2 regions of the Tardiphaga sp. 20_F10_N6_6 genome follow, and region 2 is predicted to be linked to the other one. Evidence: predicted binding sites of a transcription regulator. Region 2 holds the regulator's gene; the other holds the start of a gene.
What was found. Region 2 encodes PhoB, which activates phosphate uptake and scavenging genes when phosphate is short. Its sites were predicted from a motif close to TGTCATNNANCTGTCAT; they were not measured.
Positions count from the first base shown of each region.

Region 1: the regulator PhoB is predicted to act here: its motif matches at 8,796-8,812, upstream of AB7813_RS07655 (glycerophosphodiester phosphodiesterase family protein).

Region 1 is NZ_CP197239.1:1,598,887-1,609,945, reverse strand. It holds gene AB7813_RS07705 (hypothetical protein) at 1-134, shown strand, start outside; gene AB7813_RS07700 (HlyD family secretion protein) at 127-1,356, shown strand; gene AB7813_RS07695 (carboxymuconolactone decarboxylase family protein) at 1,469-2,140, shown strand; gene AB7813_RS07690 (DUF4260 domain-containing protein) at 2,150-2,608, opposite strand; gene AB7813_RS07685 (acyl-CoA carboxylase subunit beta) at 2,787-4,319, shown strand; gene AB7813_RS07680 (hypothetical protein) at 4,316-5,266, shown strand; gene AB7813_RS07675 (alpha/beta hydrolase) at 5,405-6,052, shown strand; gene AB7813_RS07670 (twin-arginine translocation (Tat)) at 6,152-6,463, shown strand; gene AB7813_RS07665 (hypothetical protein) at 6,487-6,756, opposite strand; gene AB7813_RS07660 (trimeric intracellular cation channel family protein) at 6,879-7,511, shown strand; gene AB7813_RS07655 (glycerophosphodiester phosphodiesterase family protein) at 7,521-8,765, opposite strand; gene AB7813_RS07650 (GCG_CRPN prefix-to-repeats domain-containing protein) at 8,886-9,146, opposite strand; gene AB7813_RS07645 (alpha/beta fold hydrolase) at 9,335-10,342, opposite strand; gene AB7813_RS07640 (ArsR/SmtB family transcription factor) at 10,416-11,059, opposite strand, start outside.
Region 2 is NZ_CP197239.1:4,601,134-4,612,192, reverse strand. It holds gene AB7813_RS22135 (Hsp33 family molecular chaperone) at 1-633, opposite strand, end outside; gene AB7813_RS22130 (aminoglycoside phosphotransferase family protein) at 763-1,572, shown strand; gene argF (ornithine carbamoyltransferase) at 1,580-2,518, opposite strand; gene AB7813_RS22120 (aspartate aminotransferase family protein) at 2,518-3,744, opposite strand; gene AB7813_RS22115 (GcrA family cell cycle regulator) at 4,191-4,700, shown strand; gene phoB (phosphate regulon transcriptional regulator PhoB) at 4,805-5,509, opposite strand; gene phoU (phosphate signaling complex protein PhoU) at 5,602-6,315, opposite strand; gene pstB (phosphate ABC transporter ATP-binding protein PstB) at 6,344-7,171, opposite strand; gene pstA (phosphate ABC transporter permease PstA) at 7,168-8,013, opposite strand; gene pstC (phosphate ABC transporter permease subunit PstC) at 8,015-9,013, opposite strand; gene pstS (phosphate ABC transporter substrate-binding protein PstS) at 9,169-10,179, opposite strand; gene AB7813_RS22080 (ATP-binding protein) at 10,611-11,059, opposite strand, start outside.

The DNA of each region.
Region 1 (11,059 bases), 3.0 Mb from region 2:
GATCGGTGCGAAAGATTGCCGACGGCGATGCTACCAGCGAAACCACCGAGCTGTCCGGTGAACCACCACCGCTCCCTGTCACGGCAGAAACTTCGAGCCGTCCCGGCGAAGCCGGAGGGCACGGTCATGCTTGAACTTCTCCTCTGCTCGCTGCTGACGGTTTTTCCGGACTATCTCTATCGCCGCTACGCACAAGGCAAGCGCCTGGGGCGGGAGATCACGTTCTATTCGGTGTGGTTCGAACTCAGATGGGGAATCACGGCCTGCGTCATGCTGACCGTCGCTCTGATCACCGTCATCTTCTATTTTCATCCGTCGACGACAAGCGCGACCTTGTTCTATCGGACCGTGCCGATCCTGCCCGAGGTCAATGGCCGGGTGGCGGAGGTGCACGTTCAGTTCAGCGCGCCGGTCAGGAAAGGCGACGTGATCTTCCGGCTCGATAACGCCAAGCAGGAAGCGTCGATGGAGACCGCGCGGCGCAAGATTGCCGAGGTCGATGCCGCCATGCTGGCGGCGCAGGCCGATATTCTGAAGGCCGAAGGGCAGGCGCAGGAGGCCAAGGGTTCCTATCAGCAGACCTCGGACGAACTCGATACCAAACGTGAGTTGCAGAAGCGCAATCCCGGCATGGTGCCGCAACGCGACATCGAAAAACTCGAGGTGCTGCTGACCGGCCGTCAGGGGGCGCTTGATGCGGCCATGGCCGCGCGACAATCCGCGATGACGCGTATCTCCGCGCTGCTGCCGGCGGAGAAGGCCAGCGCGCAGGCGGCACTCGCGGAGGCGCAAGTCGATCTCGACAAGACGTTCATTCGCGCAGGCGTGGACGGGCGCGTCGAGCAGTTCACGCTTCGCGTTGGCGATGTCGTCAATCCCGTCATGCGATCGGCGGGCATTCTCATTCCGGAGAATGCGGGCCGCGTGCTCTCTGCAGGATTTGGGCAGATCGAAGCGCAGGTGATGAAGGTGGGCATGGTTGCCGAGGCGACCTGTATTTCGAAGCCGTGGACCGTCATCCCGATGGTGGTGACCGGCGTCCAGAACTATATCGCGGCCGGTCAGTTTCGCGGCGGTGAGCAGTTGGTGGAAGCGCAGCAAGTCCGCGCACCGGGCACCATCCTCACATTCCTGGAGCCAATCTATCAGGGCGGTCTCGACGGCGTGACGCCCGGCAGCAGTTGTATCGTCAATGCCTATACCAGCAATCATGACGCCATCGCCGCGAAGGGGATCGGTTCTTTCAAGTGGCTGGCGCTTCATGCCGTCGATGCCGTTGGGGTCGTCCACGCGATGTTGCTGCGGATCCAGGCGTTGTTGCTTCCTGTCAAGACGCTGGTGATGAGCGGTCACTGAGCTCCGCGCGTTCTGCGGGGCGAGGCGATCGTTCTGGGACGCTCCGGAACTGGCGCTGTCATGCCCGTTGAACTAGCCTTCGTGAACAAGAAAAAAGCTCACGGAGGAAATCATGAAATCACCATCGCTCTGGATGTCGTCCATCGGACTGTCGTCGCTCGCGCTCGCCGCAGCCAGCGGCTGGTTCGCCGCCACGATGTTTGCGCAGCCTGCCACCAGCAAGGAGCCGCGGTTTCCGCAGCTCACCATGGATCAGCTCGACGCCAGGCAGAAGCCGCTCGGCGAGCAGGTGATGAAGGTCTCAAGCGTGGGGCTCGCCGGTCCCTATAATCCGATGATGCGCAGCCCGGTGCTCGGGCAAAAGCTGTTCGATCTGTTCGCGTATCTGCGCTGGGACACGTCCGTTCCGGTCAAGCTCAACGAATTCGCGATCATCATCATCGGCCGGCAATGGCGATCGCAGGTCGAGTGGTTCGCGCATGCGCCGCTAGCGCAGAAGGCGGGGCTGTCGCCCGATATCATCGCCGATCTCAAGGCCAACAAGCGGCCGGCGAACATGGCTGAAGACGAGGCGACGGTGTATGACTTCGTCACCGAGCTGACGGGCACGCACAAAGTCTCCGACGCGACCTATGCGCGCGCCAAGAAGATCTTCAACGATCAGCAGATCGTCGATCTCACGGCCGTGGCCGGCAATTATGTGATGGTGGCGATGTTACTGGCGATGGCAGAGGAGAGCACACCGCCCGGCAAGGAGGCGCCGTTCAAGCCCGGCGAGCCGTGAGGCCGCGCGTCAGGCAGCCTTGATCGGGTTGCCGGTTGTCGGGTTTTCCGCCGTGGCCGGTGCGGTCGCATCCTTGCCGATGCGGCCGAGATGGGTGAAGCGGAAACCGGCGTCGTATTTGAGGCCGTAGCCGAGCGCGCGATCGAAGCCGATATGGGCGAACCAGACCAGTGCGATCGAACCGGCGATCGGCTCGGCGGTGGCGATACCGGCCAGCGCGAGCAGCAGCGGCGCGATGGTCGCATGCACCAGATTATAGACGCCCGCGCCGATCCGCGGGCCCGCCAGATAGGCCAGCATGCTGAGGTCCGGGACGAAGAAAAACAGGGCATAGATCTGCCAGGGCGCGCCCGAGATCCAGTAGAACAGCGTCATTCCGACAAACAGCGCCACGCCTTCCCAGCGCAGCAGGTCACGCACGCCACCCGTGGCTGCGCCACTATTTTCATTGATCACGATATTGGTCATCCGGCGCTCTCCCTTGTCTGACCCGATATAGGCAGGATCGTCGCCGGCGCCATGCGATTTTGGGGGATTCAACCCTTCCTGACGGGCGTTTCCACCGCCGAAAACCCCATGCTAGAACCTCGCCCAAACCCTGCGGCTGCCGCGGGCGATAACACGTGACATTGACGGGCTGGAGCACATGAAAGACATCCTGGACACCCTCGAAGCGCGTCGTGCAGGCGCCAAACTGGGCGGCGGCGAGACGCGCATCGAGTCGCAGCACAGCAAGGGCAAGCTGACCGCCCGCGAGCGCATCGAGCTGTTGCTCGACAAGGGATCGTTCGAGGAATTCGACATGTTCGTCGAACACCGCTCCGTGGAATTTGGCATGGAAAAGTCCAAGATTCCCGGTGACGGCGTCGTCACCGGCTGGGGCACCGTCAACGGCCGCAAGACCTTCGTCTTCGCCAAGGATTTCACCGTGTTCGGCGGCTCGCTGTCCGAAACCCACGCGCTCAAGATCACCAAGCTGCAGGACATGGCGATGAAGGCGCGGGCGCCGATCATCGGCCTCTATGACGCCGGCGGCGCGCGCATCCAGGAGGGCGTCGCGGCCCTCGCGGGCTATTCCTACGTGTTCCGCCGCAACGTGCAGGCCTCGGGCGTGATCCCGCAGATCTCGGTCATCATGGGACCTTGTGCCGGCGGTGACGTCTATTCGCCGGCCATGACCGACTTCATCTTCATGGTGAAGAACACCAGCTACATGTTCGTCACCGGGCCCGACGTGGTGAAGACCGTGACCAACGAGGTCGTCACCGCAGAAGAACTCGGCGGCGCCAGCGTGCATGCGACGAAGTCCTCGATCGCCGACGGCGCCTTCGAGAACGACGTCGAGACGCTGTTGCAGATGCGCCGGCTGATCGACTTCCTGCCGGCCAACAACACCGAAGGCGTGCCGGAATGGCCGAGCTTCGACGATATCGAACGCACGGATCTCTCGCTCGATACGCTGATCCCCGACAATCCGAACAAGCCCTATGACATGAAGGAACTGATCCTCAAGGTCGTGGACGAGGGCGACTTCTTCGAGATCGCGGAAACCTTCGCCAAGAACATCGTCACAGGTTTTGGCCGCATCGCCGGCAAGACCGTGGGCTTCGTCGCCAACCAGCCGATGGTGCTGGCCGGCGTGCTCGACAGTGACGCCTCGCGCAAGGCGGCGCGCTTCGTGCGCTTCTGCGACGCCTTCAACATTCCGATCGTCACCTTCGTCGACGTGCCGGGGTTCCTGCCGGGCACCGCGCAGGAATATGGCGGCCTCATCAAGCACGGCGCCAAGCTGCTGTTCGCCTACAGCCAGTGCACCGTCCCCCTGGTGACCGTGATCACCCGCAAGGCCTATGGCGGCGCGTTCGACGTGATGGCCTCGAAGGAAATCGGCGCCGACATGAACTATGCTTGGCCAACGGCGCAGATCGCCGTGATGGGTGCCAAGGGCGCGGTGGAGATCATCTTCCGCCAGGACATCGGCGACGCCGACAAGATCGCCGCGCGCACCAAGGAATATGAAGACCGCTTCCTGTCGCCCTTCGTCGCGGCCGAGCGCGGCTATATCGACGACGTGATCATGCCGCACTCCACCCGCAAGCGGATCGCGCGGGCACTGGCGATGCTGAAGGACAAGCATCTGGAAGTGCCGATGAAGAAGCACGACAACATGCCGTTGTGAGCAAATCTGCCCACGATATCTACCTGAAGGAGATGCGAAAGCGCATCCGCAAGGTCTATCGCCAGAAAGGAGTACGTCGCGCGAATCAAAGCTCTCCGGGAGAGGAGCTGCGCTTGATCGTTAAAGAATACCGAAAAACTTTGAACGATATTCCTTCAGATCTAGAGCTTTGGGTTGCACTGTTTGATGAAGCTGCAGCATTCTGGCTCGCTGTTTGGGCAACATATCGCGAGAGGCTCGTTGAACCGGCAGATAAGCGACTCTTGTGTTTGATGACGCTTGGGGGCCGCGCTCTCCAAGACATTCTGTGTGTGCGTGAGTTGATTGTTGGGGGATTTTTCGTTCAATCGAATGTGGTTACTCGTTCTTTGATTGAAGCTATCGATGTGATGCACCTTATTAGCAGCCATCCTGAGTTAGCAGGCGAGTTTGCGCAGACGAAAGACAATGATCGAGCGTCGGAGTTTTGGCATGAGCATTGTGCAAGAGGTAGGATAGGAAAGCTCGTCAAAACGCGCTGGCTATGGTTCTTTAATGGGGCTGAGGAGCCCGCCGTTGCTTTTCCCAGCGTACGACAGAATTACATTGATTTAATGGGCATGTCTGCGCATCCGAGTTTTGGAGCTTCTTTCTCTACTTTTATGGATTCGCAGAAGGTGGATTCCAACATCGCAAAGAACGCGATGGGGGTTATCTCACCGATGTCAAAATTCACCATCCATCTCATCCTGCTGCGCGTATTCGAATACGGAATTCTTTGGGCTGGACCGGAGAATGCGATCTACAAAGGCGACGATCAGCTAGCGAATAAATCGACACTTCATGAAAATCTATCAAAGGGGTTGAACATGATGCTGTCGATTGTGATGATGTTAAATGAGCGCTCGGATGGTGATCCATTTTTCCCCGAGTTCAAGACGTATTGGCCACAAGTGAATTTTAAGTAGCTTAACTCGTAGGCTGGATTGGCGCAGCAGTATCAACTGCTTGTGACAGCATGCATTTCAGGCCGGAGATTTGCGAGGATGCGCACGATGAACGCCCATACCAGGATTGTCCTTGTCGCTGCCGCACTAGTTTGTCTTATGACCACGACCGCCCGCGCCGACGAAACCGTGACCGTCGGCGGCTCACGCGCCGTGCTCATCAAGCCTGCGTCGCCGCGCGCCAGCGTGATCTTGATGCCCGGCGGCAGCGGGGCGATCAATCCGGGCGAACATGGCGAGATCAACGGGCTGAAGGGCAATCAGTTGGTCCGCACCCGCAGCGCCTATGCGGCGCGGGGTCTGGCGGTGCTGGTGGTCGACGCGTCAGTCGATCTGCAGAGTGCGGTGCAATACATGGCCGCGATCAAGCGCCCAGTCACGGTGGTGGCGACCAGCCGCGGGACGCAACGTGCCGCCGAAGGCATTGCGCGCGGTGCGCGGCCGGATGCACTGGTGCTGACCTCGGGCTTTCTCAGTGCGGAGTCGGGTGGCGGCAGCAATGTCATGTCGATCATCGGCTCGCCGTCGGCGCTGCCGCGCACGCTGGTCATCCATCATCGCAACGACGGCTGCAAATTCACTGCGCCGGCGGGCGTCGATCCATTCGTGAAATGGTCGGCCGGGCGCGCTCGCGTGGCGTGGCTGAGCGGCGGACGCAACGAAGGCGATCCCTGCGAGGCGTGGGGATATCATGGTTTCAACGGCCTCGATGGTCAGGTCGTCGGACTGGCCGCGGGCTTTCGATAACGGCGAGATGTCGAATGTGCGAGTTCCCACGCGCATTCAGTTTCCATTCATGCCGCTGGTCCGATCCTGATGCCCTCACGGATATCAGGAGGGATCGCGATGGAACGCCGTCATTTTCTGAAGATCGCCTTCGGCTTTGCTGCGGGCGTCGGCCTGGCCGCTCAGGCCATCACGCAGGCTCAGGCCGCGCCGCTGCTGCCGGCCAATCCGCTCGATAACTACAAACCGGACACAGAACCTCAAGCCGCGGTGGCGTCGCAGGACGACGTCGATCGTCTCCAGCCTGAGCAAGTCCAGTGGCGTCGCCGCGGCTGGCGTCGGCGTCGTTTCTGGGGTTATCGCCGCCGGCATTGGGGCTGGCGTCGCCGTTATCGGGTCCGTCGTCGGTACTGGCGCCGCCGGTACTGGTAGGGCAAGCCCGTTTGTGCTGACGCTCAGTCTCTCCAGGGCGTCAGCGGTTTGGTCTGGCCGGGTTCAATGCCGCTCAGGTGGCGACGCACGTTGTCATAGCTGCGATCGCCGGGGGCAAAGGTCTGCGAGCCGTCAGCCGGCTTGCCGTCCACCGTGCGGGTGAAATGCAGCACCAGGCTGTCATCGGCATTCATGGTGGCGCTGCCGTAATAGGGCATCGACAGCCGCGCGTCCTCCGCCATGGCCGCGCCAGCCATGAGTAGAATGGGGAGGGTGAGAAACAGACGGGTCATGACACCTCCTGCTGTGAGGTTGTGATGGAGGCTCAGGAAGATGGCGGGGATTTGTCCGCCGCCGGTCACCGCATGCACGGATTTGTGTTACAGGTCGCCGTCATCCGCTACCGACGAGTCCCATGCCCCATACCGAAGCCCTGCTGTTTCCGCTCGCCATGATCGCGCTCGTTGCCGAGGCGATGACGGCTGCGCTGGCGGCCGGGCGGCGCAAGATGGACTGGCTTGGCGTTGCCATGCTCGGCTGCATCACGGCGCTCGGCGGCGGCTCGGTGCGCGACATGCTGCTCGGGCACTATCCGCTGTGGTGGGTGAAAAGCCCTTATCTGCTGTTGCTGACCGGCGGCGCGGCGCTGCTGACCATCGGGCTTGCGCGCGTGGTGCATCGCTTTCACGCGCTGTTTCTGGTGCTCGATGCCATCGGTCTTGTGGTTTTCACCATCATGGGCTGCAACATCGCCCTCGCCATGGATCAGCCGCTGCTGATCGTGGTCGTGGCCGGGATGATCACCGGCTGCGTCGGCGGCGTGCTCCGCGACGTGCTGTGCAACGACGTGCCCCTGCTGTTTCGCGCCGAACTCTATGCCAGCGTGTCGATCGTCACGGGGCTTCTGTATATCGGCGGCATCAAATACGGATTCAGTCCCGATCTCGTGACGCTGGTCGCCGCCGCGACCGGTTTAGTATTCCGCCTGCTGGCAATCCGGCTGAAGCTGGAGATGCCGAAATTCGTCTATGACAGCGACGCCAAATAGCGTGCTGCGTCAGCGCAGCCGCATGCAGCTCGCATAGAACGTGGTCGTCGCCGGCCAATCGGAAAACACACCGCGCACGCCGACGTCTCTCGCCAGCACGTCCAGCACCGTCAGCGTGTCGCCCTCGCGATCGATGGCGGGTTTGATCGAGCGATGGAAGAAACCGCCGCCGTTTGCGAGCGGCCCGTCGCGCTCCAGCGACCATGTGATCAGATCGAGCCCGGCATCGCGCGCTGCTTTGGCATAAGGGGAGGGCACGATCTGACCGCTGCCATCGAGCGTCAGCAGCATGTAGATCGGAGGCGCGAGGATCTTCACGCCGGTGGCTTTCAGCTCCGGCATCGACGGTTTCCACGTCTCTTGTCGCATGTGATCAAAACCCGGTGTTTCATAGCGGCCGTCGAGATAGACTGCCTGCGCGCCGAAGTCCGGCGCGGTGCGGATCCAGAACTTGATGTCGTTGAGATCGAAGCTCTGGGCAAATACGTCGCCAGGCGGAATGCCGGCGGCGCGATACTCGTCGAGCATCTGGGTCGCGTACTTCTCCGGACTATAATCGCCGTCGAACGGCATCGGCACCTCCGGCGCCTTCAGCTCCGGCGTGAATTTGGCGCCGAGGCTCTTGATCAGCGCGATGCTCTCCGCGTGGGTCATCAACGTGCCCGAGCTCGCATAAAGGTCGGTGCGCCAGCGCGGCGTGCCGTTCTGATAATCCGCGACGGTCGTGGCAGAGGTGTTGGCGGCATCCATCTTCGCCGTCAGCGTCCTGAACTCCGCCAGCGTGATGTCGCTGGTACAGCATTTCGCTGATGCCTTCTTGCCGGTGGCGAGATCGGCGGGGCTGAAGGGTTGTGTGCACTTCGCTGCAAGCGACGGCACCGACAGGATGTTCGTTGTCGTGTGCAGGTCGCATTGCGAATGACGGCAGACCAACTGGCGGTCCTTGGTGAAGGTCACGTCGCATTCGATTACGCCGGCACCCATGCGTGCGGCGGCCAGATAGGACTCGCGGCTGTGCTCGGGGAATTGCAGCGGCGCGCCGCGATGGGCGATGGAAAAATCGCTCTTGCGAAACGGCCCGGTACAGGTGCTCAGCTTTGCCTTTAGCGGGCCGTCTTTCATCTTGTCGACGAGATAGAATGGCCGCGGACCGAGCTGCGGCTCGGGCAGTGCGATGGTGTCGGCGCGGCCGGTCGTCAGCGATGAGAGGCCGAGCAGCCCGGCCAGTATGAGACGACGCAAGGTGCGCGACATGACGATCTCCAGAATAGCGAAGTGCCATTCTGTCATCTTCGTGTGACGGCTGTAACCGGCGCGTGGGCAACAGAAAACCCCGCCAGTGGCGGGGTTTTCGTCGTCAGGATTGTGCAGCGATCACCAGCGGCGGATGCAGCGGCCGTAGGGATTGCGGAAGAAGCCGGGGGGGCAGTAACCCGGGCCGCGCGGCGGCGGGCCGCGGAACATCGGGCGGCAACCGCCATAGGGACCGCGGGCATAGCCGGGGCCGCAGCCCTGAGCGACCTGGATTACGCCAGCCGTCTCGACTGCGCTGAGCGGCGCCAGTGGCATTGCATTGGCGGCACCAAGGCCTCCGACGCTGACGGCGAACAGAGCCGCAGCAAAGATCGTCTTCATTCGTGTTCTCCCTCGATGGTGCCGCGATGCGGCGCAGAGAATAATGATGGCATCGCATCACCCGCTGCAGGACTCTTACGGGGCAAGAAAATTGCTGGGGATCAACGCTGCACAGCACGATTAAGCCGATTCGATCTGAATACAGCATGAATGTTTCGGGATATGCGCGTAGCAGGGCGCGGCAGTTGCTACTTCGCCGCGAGGAAGCCCAGCATCAATTCGTTGAATTTGGCCGGTGCATCGAGAAACACGATATGGCCCGCGTCCGGCAGCACCTCGGCCTTCGCGTTCGGCATCTTCGCCGCCAGCGCCTTGGCCAGATCGGCGTTCTGCCCCATCTTCGACCGTAGCGCCTCCGGCGCATTCGGCTTGCCCGGTGCGTTATGATCGTCGGCGCCCATGATGAACAGGGTCGGCAGCGCGATCAGCGGAATTTCGTGGACCACGGGTTCGCGATAGATCATCTGCGCCGAACTGACGAAGGCGCGCAGCCAGCGCGGATATTCCGGCGACCCCTTGATGTTGAAACGCGCGTCGATAAAGGGCGTTACCTGGTCGGGCTGCATCTTCAGCGAATAGTTCACCTCGAGCTGTTTGCGGTAACCTTCCGCCGTCAGCTTGTCTTCGTTCTCCAAGATCTTCTCGGTTGGTGTCGGTGGCACATAGAGCCGATAGTCCTCAAGCCCGATCGGCGCCGCGAGCAGCAGGTGATCGATACGATCGGGATAAGCGCGGGCAATGCGCACGCTCAACATGCCGCCCAGGGAATGCGCGACGATGTCGAATTTCGCGATCCCGAGGTGATCCATCAGCGCAACAGTGTTGCGGGCAAGGTTGTCAAAATGCAGATCGCCTGATGGCTTCGACGATTTGCCGAAGCCGATCTGATCGGGGACCACGACGCGGTAGCCGGCTTCGTTCAACGTGCCGATCACCGGCGCCCAGTAGCTCGAAGGGAAATTGCGGCCATGCAGCAGTATGACGGTTCGACCATTGGGCTTGGTCGATGGCACGTCCATATAGGCCATGCGCAGCTGTTCGCCGTCATTGACCAGCGGCAGCATGTTGACGCGGTAGGGATAGGGGAAGCCTTCGAGGCCGATGCCATAGGGCTCGCGTGCCGCAGGAGGCTCGGCCGCCTGCGATGAGGTGAAAGGCAGGGTTGCAATCAGCGCGGCGAGCAGCAGGCGGTTCATTAGGAAAAGCTCCGGGAGAAAGAAGGTCCGGCGCGGTTTCGGGCTGCATTGCGGCGAAGGTAAGCCGGCGTCTTCACGTTTTCCGGATGGCGTCGCCGGTGGTGCCGAACAATGCCTCGAAGCGCTTCTCGCCGCTGCGGGTGAAATGCACCACGCGGCTGCCGGGCGAGGGGTCTCTGGCCGCCCATTTCATGGCAGTAAATGAGATCATGATGGCGGCGCCAAGTGTCCCGGCCAGATGGTGGCGGCGCTCGCTCCAGTCGAGGCAGGCCTTGCAGACCGGCCGGCGCGGATGCGCCAGCGTCGTCGGATCGATCCTCAATTCTTCAGCAACGAACCTGCTGCCCTGGGTCGTGAGTTCGATGACCCGCTCGGTCTGCCGGATCAGCTTCTGTGCCCGCATACTGTCGAGCATCTGCACGCCGAGATCGCCGGCGAGATGATCGTAGCAAATCCGTGCGCGGCGCAATGCGGGTTCTTTCGGCCCGGTGCGAACGCGAAGATGGCCGGCGCGGGCTGCCAGGCCGGCCAGACCTTCCAGCACTCCGGCGACATCGGGACCGGTGAGGCGATAATAGCGATGGCGCCCTTGTTTTTCCGGCTCGATCAGGCCACCGGCTTCGAGCTTGGAGAGGTGTGAGCTCGCGGTCGGCGCCGTAATCCCGGCTTCCTGGGCGAGCTCGCTCGCAGTCAACGCACGGCCTGTCATGAGTGCCG
Region 2 (11,059 bases):
GCGCTCCGGCGCCTTCGGCAGGAACTGCAGCAGCATGCCGCCGGCGCGCCAGCGATGTGTCGGGCCGCCTTCCTCGCCGCTGCGCCATTCTTCGCCGACGGCGAGGCGCACCTTGGTCGGAATCTGTTCGGAGCGCAGGAAGTATTCATGCGCGGCATCTTCAAGCGTGCCGCCGTTCAACGCGACGAGCCCCTGATAGCGGCTCATATCCGCCCCCTGGTCGACGGTCATCGCCAGATGGCCCTTGCCGAGCAGCGCCGCGGTGCCGAGACCGGGCAAAAGGCGCTCGGCATCGAACCGCGCATAGGCGCGCATTTTATCCGGCGCGCGGAAGTCGACGATCATCAGCGACACCGGACCATCGGTCTGGGTCTGCAGGATGAAGCGGCCGTCGAATTTCAGCGACGATCCGAGCAGTGTGGTCAGCACGATGGCCTCGCCGAGCAGCTTGGCCACCGGCGCGGGATAATCATGTTTGGCGAGCAGTTCATCGAGTGCCGGGCCAAGTCGCGTCAGCCGCCCGCGCAGGTCGAGCGGCGCCACCTCGAAGGGCAGCACCGCGTCATCAACCGGAACGGAGGACGGCGCGCGGATGGGGGCGTCGGGCTGGAGATTTGGATTTGATGGGGTCATGGCGCTCTATGTAAGGGCGAGGAGCTGAAATCGAAACCCCGCAAAGGGGCAAATGTCCGAACGAATACAAGGCATCCGGCGACGATTTGCCCCCGCTCGGATGAAATATCTACCAAGTATAAGCGAACGATGTTTGAAACCTACCTTAGGCGATGGCACCTCGTCCCGGACGGCACGCCCATTACCTCCCACGCTGGATATTTGCTGCCAGTCCTGCATCGGGGCCAGCCGGCGATGCTGAAACTGGCCAAGGGCGAGGACGAACGCGCCGGCAGCGCGGTACTGGAATGGTGGGACGGCGACGGCGCCGCACGGGTTCTGGCCCGCCATGACGACGCATTGCTGATGGAACGCGCGCAAGGCCCGGCCTCGCTCTCCGACATGACGCGTGGTGGACAGGACGACGAAGCCTCGCGCATCCTGTGCGCCGTGGCGGCGCGGTTGCACCGGCCAAGGCAAAAATCGCCGCCTCCGCTGGTACCGCTGCAGCATTGGTTCCGCGAACTCGCGCCGGCCGCAGCGACCCATGGCGGCCTGTTACGTCGCTGTTCCGAAACGGCCAACGCTTTGCTGGACGACCCGCGCGAGGTGACCGTGCTGCACGGCGACCTCCACCATGACAATGTGCTGGACTTCGGGGAGCGTGGTTGGCTTGCCATCGATCCGAAGCATATCATCGGCGAGCGCGGCTTCGACTTCGCCAACATTTTCACCAACCCGGATCTCTCGGATCCCACGCGCCCGGTCTCGACCTTGCCAGGCCGTTTCCAGCGGCGTGTCGAAGTCGTCAGCGACGCGGCCAAACTCGATCGCCATCGCTTGCTGCAATGGGTCCTGGCATGGACCGGCCTCTCGGCCGCATGGTTCCTCGGCGACGACGATCCGGCGAGCATCGACTTTCAGGTGGCCGAGCTGGCCGCGACAGAACTCGATCGCTGATCGCGCCTCACGCCACCGCGTTGAGGCACCAGGCCAGAATGCCCTTCTGTGCATGCAGACGGTTTTCGGCCTCGTCGAACACCACCGACTGCGGACCGTCGATGACCTCGTCGGTGACCTCCTCGCCGCGATGCGCCGGCAGGCAATGCATGAACAGCGCATCGGGCTTGGCCAGCGACATCAGGCGCGCATTGACCTGATAGGGCTTGAGCAGGTTGTGGCGCGTCTCGCCGTCCTTGTCGCCCATCGACACCCAGGTGTCGGTGACGACGCAATCGACGCCCTTCACCATCGCATCGGGATCGTCGCTGAAAGTGATCGGCGCGTTTGCCGCCTTGACCCAGTCCTTGAACGGCTTCTTCGGCGACAGCTGCGGCGGCGTCGCGATATTAAGCTTGAACTGGAAGCGCTCGGCCGCATGAGCCCAGGACATCAGCACATTGTTGTCGTCGCCGGTCCACGCCACGGTGCGTCCCTTGATCGGGCCGCGATGTTCCTCATAGGTCATGACATCCGCCATCACCTGGCAGGGATGGGAGAAGCGCGTCAGGCCATTGATGACCGGCACCGTCGCATTCTCCGCGAGCTCCATCAGCGAGTCATGATTGAGGATGCGGATCATGATGATGTCGACGAAGCGCGACAGCACGCGCGCGGTGTCGGCAATGGTCTCGCCGCGACCGAGCTGCATTTCAGCGCCGGTGAGCATCACGACTTCGCCGCCGAGCTGGCGCATGCCGACCTCGAACGACACGCGGGTGCGCGTCGAGGGCTTTTCGAAGATCATCGCCAGCGTCTTGTTCTTGAGCGGACGATCGGGCTCGGCATTCGTGCCATCCCGCCCCTTCAGCTTCGCCTTCATGGCGGCAGCCGCGTTCATGATATTGCGCAACTCACTGGCCGGCACGGCCGTGAGATCGAGGAAGTGCCGCGGTGACGTGCTCATCACGCGGCTCCCTGCGTCTTGGCAGATGAACCGAGGGCCACGCAGGCCTGTTCCAGCCGCTGCACGGCCTGCTCGATCTCGGACTCGCTGACGATCAGCGGCGGCAGGAAGCGCACGACATTGTCGCCGGCGCCAACCGTCAGCAGCTTGGCGTCACGCAATGCGGCCACGAGATCGCCGGCCGGCACGACAGCCTTGAGGCCGATCAGCAGACCTTCGCCGCGCACTTCGCTGAGCACGTCAGGATGGCCGTCGACCACGCCCGCGAGTTTCTGTTTCAGCAGCAGCGACATCTTCTTCACATGATCGAAGAAGCCGGGCTTCAGCATGATATCGAGCACGGAATTCGCGGCAGCGACCGCCAGCGGATTGCCACCGAAGGTCGAACCATGGGAGCCGGGCGCCATGCCTTCGGCCGCTTCCGCCGTGACGAGGCACGCACCGATCGGAAAGCCGCCGCCGAGCGCTTTGGCCAGCGACATGACATCCGGCGTCACGCCGATGCGCTGATAGGCAAACAACTCGCCGGTGCGGCCCATGCCGGTCTGCACTTCGTCGAAGATCAGCAGGATGCCGTTCTTGTCGCAGAGTTCGCGCAGCGCGCCGAAGAACGCGTTGCTCGGCGCACGCACGCCACCCTCACCCTGCAGCGGCTCGATGAGAATGCCGGCGGTGTTCGGACCGATCGCCTTCTTAACGGCTTCGATATCGCCGAGCGGCAACTGATCGAAGCCGTCGAGCGGCGTGCCGTAGCCTTCGAGATATTTGGCAGCGCCGGTCGCCGCGAGCGTGCCGAGGGTGCGGCCATGGAACGCGCCTTCAAAGGTGATGATGCGCGTGCGCTCGGGATGGCCCTTGGAGAAATGATAGTGGCGGGTCACCTTGATCGCGCATTCCATCGCTTCCGCACCCGAATTGGCGAAGAACACGAAGTCGGCAAAGCTTTGTTCGCACAGCCGCGCGGCGAGGCGCTCGCCGTCCGGGCTCTTGAACAGGTTCGACATATGCCAGAGCTTGGTGGCCTGCTCCTGCAATGCGGCAACCATATGTGGGTGCGCATGGCCAAGTGCGTTCACGGCAACGCCGCTGGTGAAATCGAGATAGCGCTCGCCATCGGTTCCAATCAGCCACGCGCCTTCACCGCGCTCGAAAGCGACATCCGCACGCGCGAAAACAGGCAGCAAGTGAGCCTGAGAGAGGGGCGAAGACGTTGCGTTGCTGGTCATAACCGATCCGATCGAAAAGACTGCGGCCGCGTCGATGACAACTGTGCGAAATCGAACAACGGACCCTAGAAACGAAACGTGCCGCCCTTCTCGGGCGGCACGTGGGCATTATTCTATGTGTGCTGTGAAGACTGTCAACCGCGCACTGCGGCTTTCGAGTCACACGGAGTCGCAGAAAAAGCCGATTTTGCAGCTTTATTTGCAGAAGCATGTGGACGCGGCATGCCCGACTCTTGCGCGCGAGTCACGGCATATTGTAGCTTTTGCCTCGTCGGATACGACATCTCGTGCGGCGGTAGATCCTTTTGACACATCCAGTGCGGCGTAACAGCCGGACGCGAAATTCGCGCCCGGTGAGCGCTAAAGGATTCTGACCGCAGGGATTTTTGAAGTCTCAACTCGCAGCGCTGCCCGGTCAGGCCGGCGCTCACGAAGGGAAAACGGCGATGACGGTAATGACATGGACCGACGATCGCGTCGAACAGTTGAAGAAACTCTGGGAAGGCGGCCTTTCCGCCAGCCAGATCGCTGCGGAACTCGGTAACGTGACCCGCAATGCCGTGATCGGCAAGGTTCACCGCCTTGGCCTGTCCGGCCGTGCCAAGAGCCCCTCCTCGGCAGCTCCGCGGCAGCGCAAGGCGCGCCCGGCGCAGCAGATGGTACGCGTTGCCCGCCCGATGGCACGCGGCAATACCGCGCTGGCCCATAATTACGAGATCGAGGCCGAGCCCGACCCGATCGCCTATGACAACATCGTGCCGATCAGCCAGCGCCTGTCGCTGGTCGAACTCAACGAAGCCACCTGCCATTGGCCGATCGGCGATCCGTCGAGCGCGGACTTCTATTTCTGCGGCGGCAAGGCCCTGGCCGGCGCCCCCTATTGCGCGCATCACTCGCGCATCGCTTATCAGCCGGCAAGCGACCGCCGCCGCGCAGTGCCGAAGCCGACGCGCTGAGCTGGAAAGCATCTAAACCAAATGAAAATGCCCGGCGATGAGCCGGGCATTTTTTGCTTGGGGGCTTCTAACCTCGCCCCGCTTGCGGGGGAGAAGGAAGATACCTACTCCGCCGCCTTGTCGAACCGGTCGTCCAGCGCGTAGCCGGCACCGCGCACGGTGCGGATTGGATCGGGCTCGCCAGCGGGATTGAGCAGCTTGCGCAGGCGGCCGATATGCACGTCGACGGTGCGCTCGTCGATATAGATGTCGCGGCCCCAGACGCTGTCGAGCAACTGCTCGCGGCTGAACACGCGGCCCGGATGTTCCAGGAAGAACTCCAGCAGGCGATATTCGGTCGGACCGAGATCGATCGGACGGCTGGACCGCACGACGCGGCGCTTGTCGCGGTCGAGTTCGATGTCGCCAAACGCCAGGACGGTGGCGAGACGCTCGGGAGCTGCACGACGGAGCAGGCCCTTCACGCGGGCCAGGAGCTCCGGCACCGAGAACGGCTTGACGATGTAGTCGTCGGCACCGGTGGCGAGACCGCGAACGCGCTCGCTCTCTTCGCCGCGCGCCGTCAGCATGATGATCGGCAATGCCTTGGTTTCGGGCCGTGCGCGCAAGCGGCGGCACAGTTCGATGCCGGACAGGCCCGGCAGCATCCAGTCGAGCACCACGAGATCCGGCACCCGCTCCTTCAAGCGGGTGTCGGCATCGTCGCCGCGAGCGACGGTTTCAACATCATAGCCTTCGGCGTCGAGGTTGTAGCGAAGCAGCGTCGTTAGTGCCTCTTCATCTTCCACAACCAGAATGCGTGCATTCACAGCCATCTTGATCAATACCCTCAGTGACGTCCGACAAGTCTTTAAATCATGATCCTTGCGGAAGACTGGCTTCCACTTTTCCGGATCATGCTTCAGACCGTCGGCGTGTTCGCGAATGTGGTCATGTCGCCCTTCGGGCGCTTGTCGAGGATTTGCTGGCCCTCGATCATGTAGAACACGGTTTCCGCAATATTGGTGGCATGGTCACCGATCCGCTCGATGTTCTTGGCGCAGAACATCAGGTGGATACAGAACGAAATGTTACGCGGGTCTTCCATCATATAGGTCAGGAGTTCGCGGAACAGCGAGGTGCAGATCGCGTCGATTTCCTCGTCGCCCTTCCACACCGTCATCGCAGCGGGCAGATCATGTGCGGCATAGGCGTCGAGCACGGCCTTGACCTGGGTGGTCACGAGGTCGGTCATGTGCTCGAGGCCGCGGATCAGCTTCAGCGGATGGAAGTCGCTGTCGAGTGCATTGACGCGCTTGCCGATGTTCTTGGAGAGATCGCCGATGCGTTCCAGATCAGTGGCGACGCGCAGCGCGCCGACGATCTCGCGCAAATCGACAGCCATTGGCTGGCGCTTGGCGATGGTCAGCACGGCGCGCTCTTCGATCGTGCGCTGCAACTGGTCGATCTCGGAGTCAGTGGCGACGACGCGCGCACCGAGCGCGACGTCCCGGCGGATCAGCGCATCGACGGATTCGACGATCTGCCGTTCCGCGAGGCCACCCATCTCGGCAACGAGACGGGTCAGCTCCTGCAGATCGTCGTCGAAAGCCTTGGTGGTGTGTTCAAAAGCCATCTCAAATTCCTCCCGCGAATGTGTCGCGTCAGCCGAAGCGGCCGGTGATGTAATCCTGGGTGCGGCGATCGGTCGGCGACGTGAAGATCTTGTTGGTCTGATCGAACTCGATCAACTCGCCGAGATACATGAAGGCCGTGCTGTCGGAGACGCGGGCAGCCTGCTGCATGTTATGGGTCACGATCGCGATCGTATACTGATCCTTCAACTCGTCGATCAGCTCCTCGATCTTCGCGGTCGAGATCGGATCCAGCGCCGAGCACGGCTCGTCGAACAGGATCACTTCCGGCCGCACCGCGATGGTGCGCGCGATGCACAGGCGCTGCTGCTGACCGCCCGACAGGCTGAGACCCGACGCGTTGAGCTTGTCCTTGACTTCGTTCCAGAGTGCACCGCCGCGCAGCGCCCTCTCGACGCGGATGTCCATCTCCGACTTGGAGATCTTTTCGTAGAGGCGGATACCGAAGGCGATGTTTTCGTAAATCGTCATCGGGAACGGAGTCGGCTTCTGGAACACCATGCCGACGCGGGCGCGCAGCAGGTTGAGGTCCAGCTTCGGATCCAGAATGTTCTGGTTGTCGAGCATGAGCTGACCTTCGGCGCGCTGGCCGGGATACAGATCATACATGCGGTTGAAGATGCGCAGCAGTGTGGACTTGCCGCAGCCCGACGGGCCGATGAATGCGGTTACGCGGTTCGCCATCAGCGTCAGGTTGATCTTCTTCAGGGCGTGGTGTTCGCCATAGTAGAAGTTCAGGTCGCGCACGGTGACCTTGGGACGGGTCTCGCCCTGCAGGGCCGACGGCGGCGGCATCGAGACGGAAGGAACGCCAGACGACACAGAAAGCTCACTCATTTTGCTGTCCTCTCGGCGCCGAGAATGCGCGCGCCAATGTTAAGGGCAAGTACGGTCAAGGTGATGATCAGGGCACCGCTCCAGGCGAGCTGCTTCCAGTACTCGTAGGGGCTCTGCACGAAGTTGTTGATGGTCACCGGCAGGTTGGCCATCGTCTTGGTGAGATCGAGGCTGAAGAACTGGTTGCTCAGCGCGGTGAACAGCAGCGGCGCCGTTTCACCGGCGACACGCGCGGTCGCCAGCAGCACGCCGGTGATGAGACCGGCGCGGGCTGCACGATAAGCAATCCGCTTGATGACCAGGGAGCGCGGCAGGCCGAGCGCCGAGGCCGCTTCACGCAGCGGGTTCGGCACGAGACCAAGCATATCTTCAGTGGTGCGAACCACGACGGGGATCACGATCACGGCGAGCGCAAGCGAACCGGCGAGAGCCGAGAAGCCGCCCATCGGAACCACCACTGCACCATAAACGAACAGGCCGATGATGATGGACGGGGCCGACAGCAACACGTCGTTGATGAAGCGGATCACCGAGGTGAGTTTGTCGTGCTTGCCGTATTCCGCGAGATAGGTGCCGGCAAACAGGCCGAGCGGCGCGCCGATGCCGACGCCGATGACGGTCATGATGATCGAACCGACGATGGCATTGAGCAGGCCGCCTTCCATGGAGCCGGGCGGCGGCGTGTTCTGGGTGAAGATCTGCAGGCTGATGCCGGCGATACCGTTGTAGAACAGCGTGAACAGGATCAGCGCGAGCCAGGTGACGCCAAAGAGAGCGGCACCCATGCAGAGCCCACGGATGATCATGTCGTTGCGGCGGCGTGAAGCGTAAATCGGGTTCATATTAGTTGCCCGCCTTCTTTTCCAGACGCAGCAGCATCAGACGCGCTGCCGAGAGCACGAAGAATGTCAGCACGAACAGCAGGAGACCGAGCAGGATCAGACCCGATTGATGCAGACCGTCGCTCTCCGCGAACTCGCTGGCGATCGCCGCCGAGATCGTGGTGCCCGGGCCGAAGATCGAGCCTGTGATGCGGAACGAGTTGCCGATGATGAAGGTCACCGCCATCGTTTCACCGAGCGCACGGCCGAGCGCCAGCATGACGCCACCGATCACACCAACGCGGGTATAGGGGATGACGACGTTGCGGACGACCTCCCAGGTGGTGCAGCCGACGCCGTAAGCGGCTTCCTTGAGCACCGGCGGCACCGTCTTGAACACGTCGACCGAGATCGAGGTAATGAAGGGCAGCACCATGATGGCGAGGATCAGCGACGCGTTGAACAGCGAGAGATAGGACGGCGGGCCGGCGAAAATCACGCCGAGGACCGGGACGCCTTCGAAGGCGCTGATCATGAACGGCTGCACGTGGTTGGCCAGGAACGGGCCGAGCACGAAGAAGCCCCACATGCCGTAGATGATCGAGGGAATACCGGCGAGAAGCTCGACCGCCATGCCGATCGGGCGGCGCAGCCAGTTCGGGCACAGTTCGGTGAGGAAGATCGCGATGCCGATGCCGACCGGAATGGCGATAGCCATCGCGATCACCGAGGTGATCAGCGTGCCGTAGATCGGGCCGAGCGCTCCCAGCACCGGCGGATCAGCCGACGGTGCCCAGCGCTGCGTCGTCAGGAACGAGAAGCCGAATTCGCGGAGCGCCGGCCACGCACCAACGATGAGCGACAGAATGATGCCGCCGAGGATAAACAAAACGGACAGCGCCGAGATGCGGGTGATCCAATAAAACGCCTGGTCGCCGGTCTTGAAGGCATTCAAAGCCTTCGCACGATCATAAGGTCCGGCAGCGTCCATCGAAGAGCTCTGTACGGCCATGTCTGCCACGCCAGTCCCCTGTAATTGTTACAATACCCCAAAACGCATTGCCCTGGAGGGGCTTGTCAGGGCGCGAAGTCAGAAGAGAAGAAGAGAAGAAGAAAGAAATTCAGCCCTGCAGCAAACGGAGGAGAGATGCCCCTCTCCTCCGCCCACACACCAGATCAGCTCTTGATGTCAGCCGACCAGGTCTTTTCGATCAGCTTGACGACGGGTTCCGGCATCGGAATGTAGTCGAGCTCTTCAGCCATCTTGGCGCCCTTCTCGAACGACCACTTGAAGAACTTGATCGCTTCAGCCGAGGCCGCCTTGTCGGTCGGGGTCTTGTGCATCAGGATGAAGGTCGCGGCAGTGATCGGCCACGAGGTTTCGCCCGGCTGGTCGGTGAGGATGACGTAGTAGCCAGGAGCCTTGGCCCAATCGGCATTCGACGCAGCAGCCTGGAAAGCGGCGACGGTCGGCTGGACGGTCTTGCCAGCCTTGTTGACCATGCCGGTATAGGTCAGCTTGTTCTGCTTGGCGTAAGCATATTCAACATAACCGATGGCATTCTTGGTCTGGCCGACGTTGCCAGCGACGCCTTCGTTGCCCTTGGCGCCAACGCCAACTGGCCACTCGACGGCGGTACCGGTGCCGACCTTGGTCTTCCAGTCAGCCGAGGCCTTGGACAGATAGTCGGTGAAGTTGAAGGTGGTGCCCGAACCGTCCGAACGACGAACGACAGTGATGGCAGCCGACGGCAGCTTCAGCTTCGGGTTCAGCTTGGCGATGGCAGCGTCGTCCCACTTGGTAACCTTGCCGAGATAGATGTCGCCGAGCACTTCGCCGGAGAGAACCAGCTCGCCCGAGGCAATGCCTTCGAGATTCACGACGGGAACGATCGCGCCCATCACCATCGGCCACTGAACCAGGCCGTCCTTCTCGAGCTGCTCAGCCTTGAGCGGCGCGTCGGTGGCGCCGAAGGTCACGGTCTTGGCCTGGATCTGCTTGATGCCGGCGCCCGAACCAATCGACTGGTAGTTCAAACCATTGCCGGTCTCTTTCTTGTAGGCGTCGGCCCACTTCGAATAGACCGGGAACGGGAAGGTTGCGCCGGCACCCGTGATGTCGGCGGCAAATGCCGAGGTCGAGGCGGCAACAAGGCCGGCAGCGACGATCGCTTTGAGGAATTTCATGGGATGTCTCCAATCTCGTGAGCGACCGCGCCGGATGCGCCAGTTGTGCTCACGCCGCCCGTTTAGGGGTGGTCGATTGTGCTTTTATGATAGTTCAGTGACACTTGGATGACGGCACCAAGCATCTGTAAATGCTTTGTTTTTCTGCCTCCGCGGATAATTTTACCGTGCAAATGACAGCGAAAATGCCCTGCCATGAGGGTCATGCCAGGCCGTCAAAATCCGCCGTCACAGGGGTTAACAATATGTTTCAGCAGACGGAATCCGGCTTCGCGCGCATGCGCGCGTATGACAGGGGCGGGCACGATATTGAGGGTGATCGGACGCAATGCCGCACCACGGTTTTTTGACTGTCTGAGCGAAGCGCATCGCTGCCCGACCGCCCGAGGGCGGCCCCGACGGGCGCAGGAGAACGAAGGGAGTTTAAGGCGTCAGGACGCGGCGGAGGTAGGAGGGGCCGGCGGCGTCTTCACCTGCGGAAAGGCGGCGGTAAAAGTCGCGCCATTCTTCGGCACGCTTTCGATCAGCAGCCGGCCGCGATGCCGGTTCAGGATGTGTTTCACCAGCGAGAGGCCGAGGCCCGTACCGCCCTGTGCGCGGCTGTCGCCGACATCGACCCGGTAGAAACGCTCGGTCAGGCGCGGCAGATGCTCGGGGGCGATGCCCGGGCCATAGTCCCGCACGGCGACGCGGATTTCCGGCACACCCTCCGAGGTCGACTCCGTGGTCAACGATACGTCCACCTTGCCACCGGATGCGCCGTATTTCAGCGCGTTCTCGATCAGGTTCTCAAACAGCCGAAGCAATTCCTCGCGATCGCCAGCGATGGACACCGGCGTCTCCGGCAGCGCCATTTCGATCCTGACGTTGCGCTCGTTGG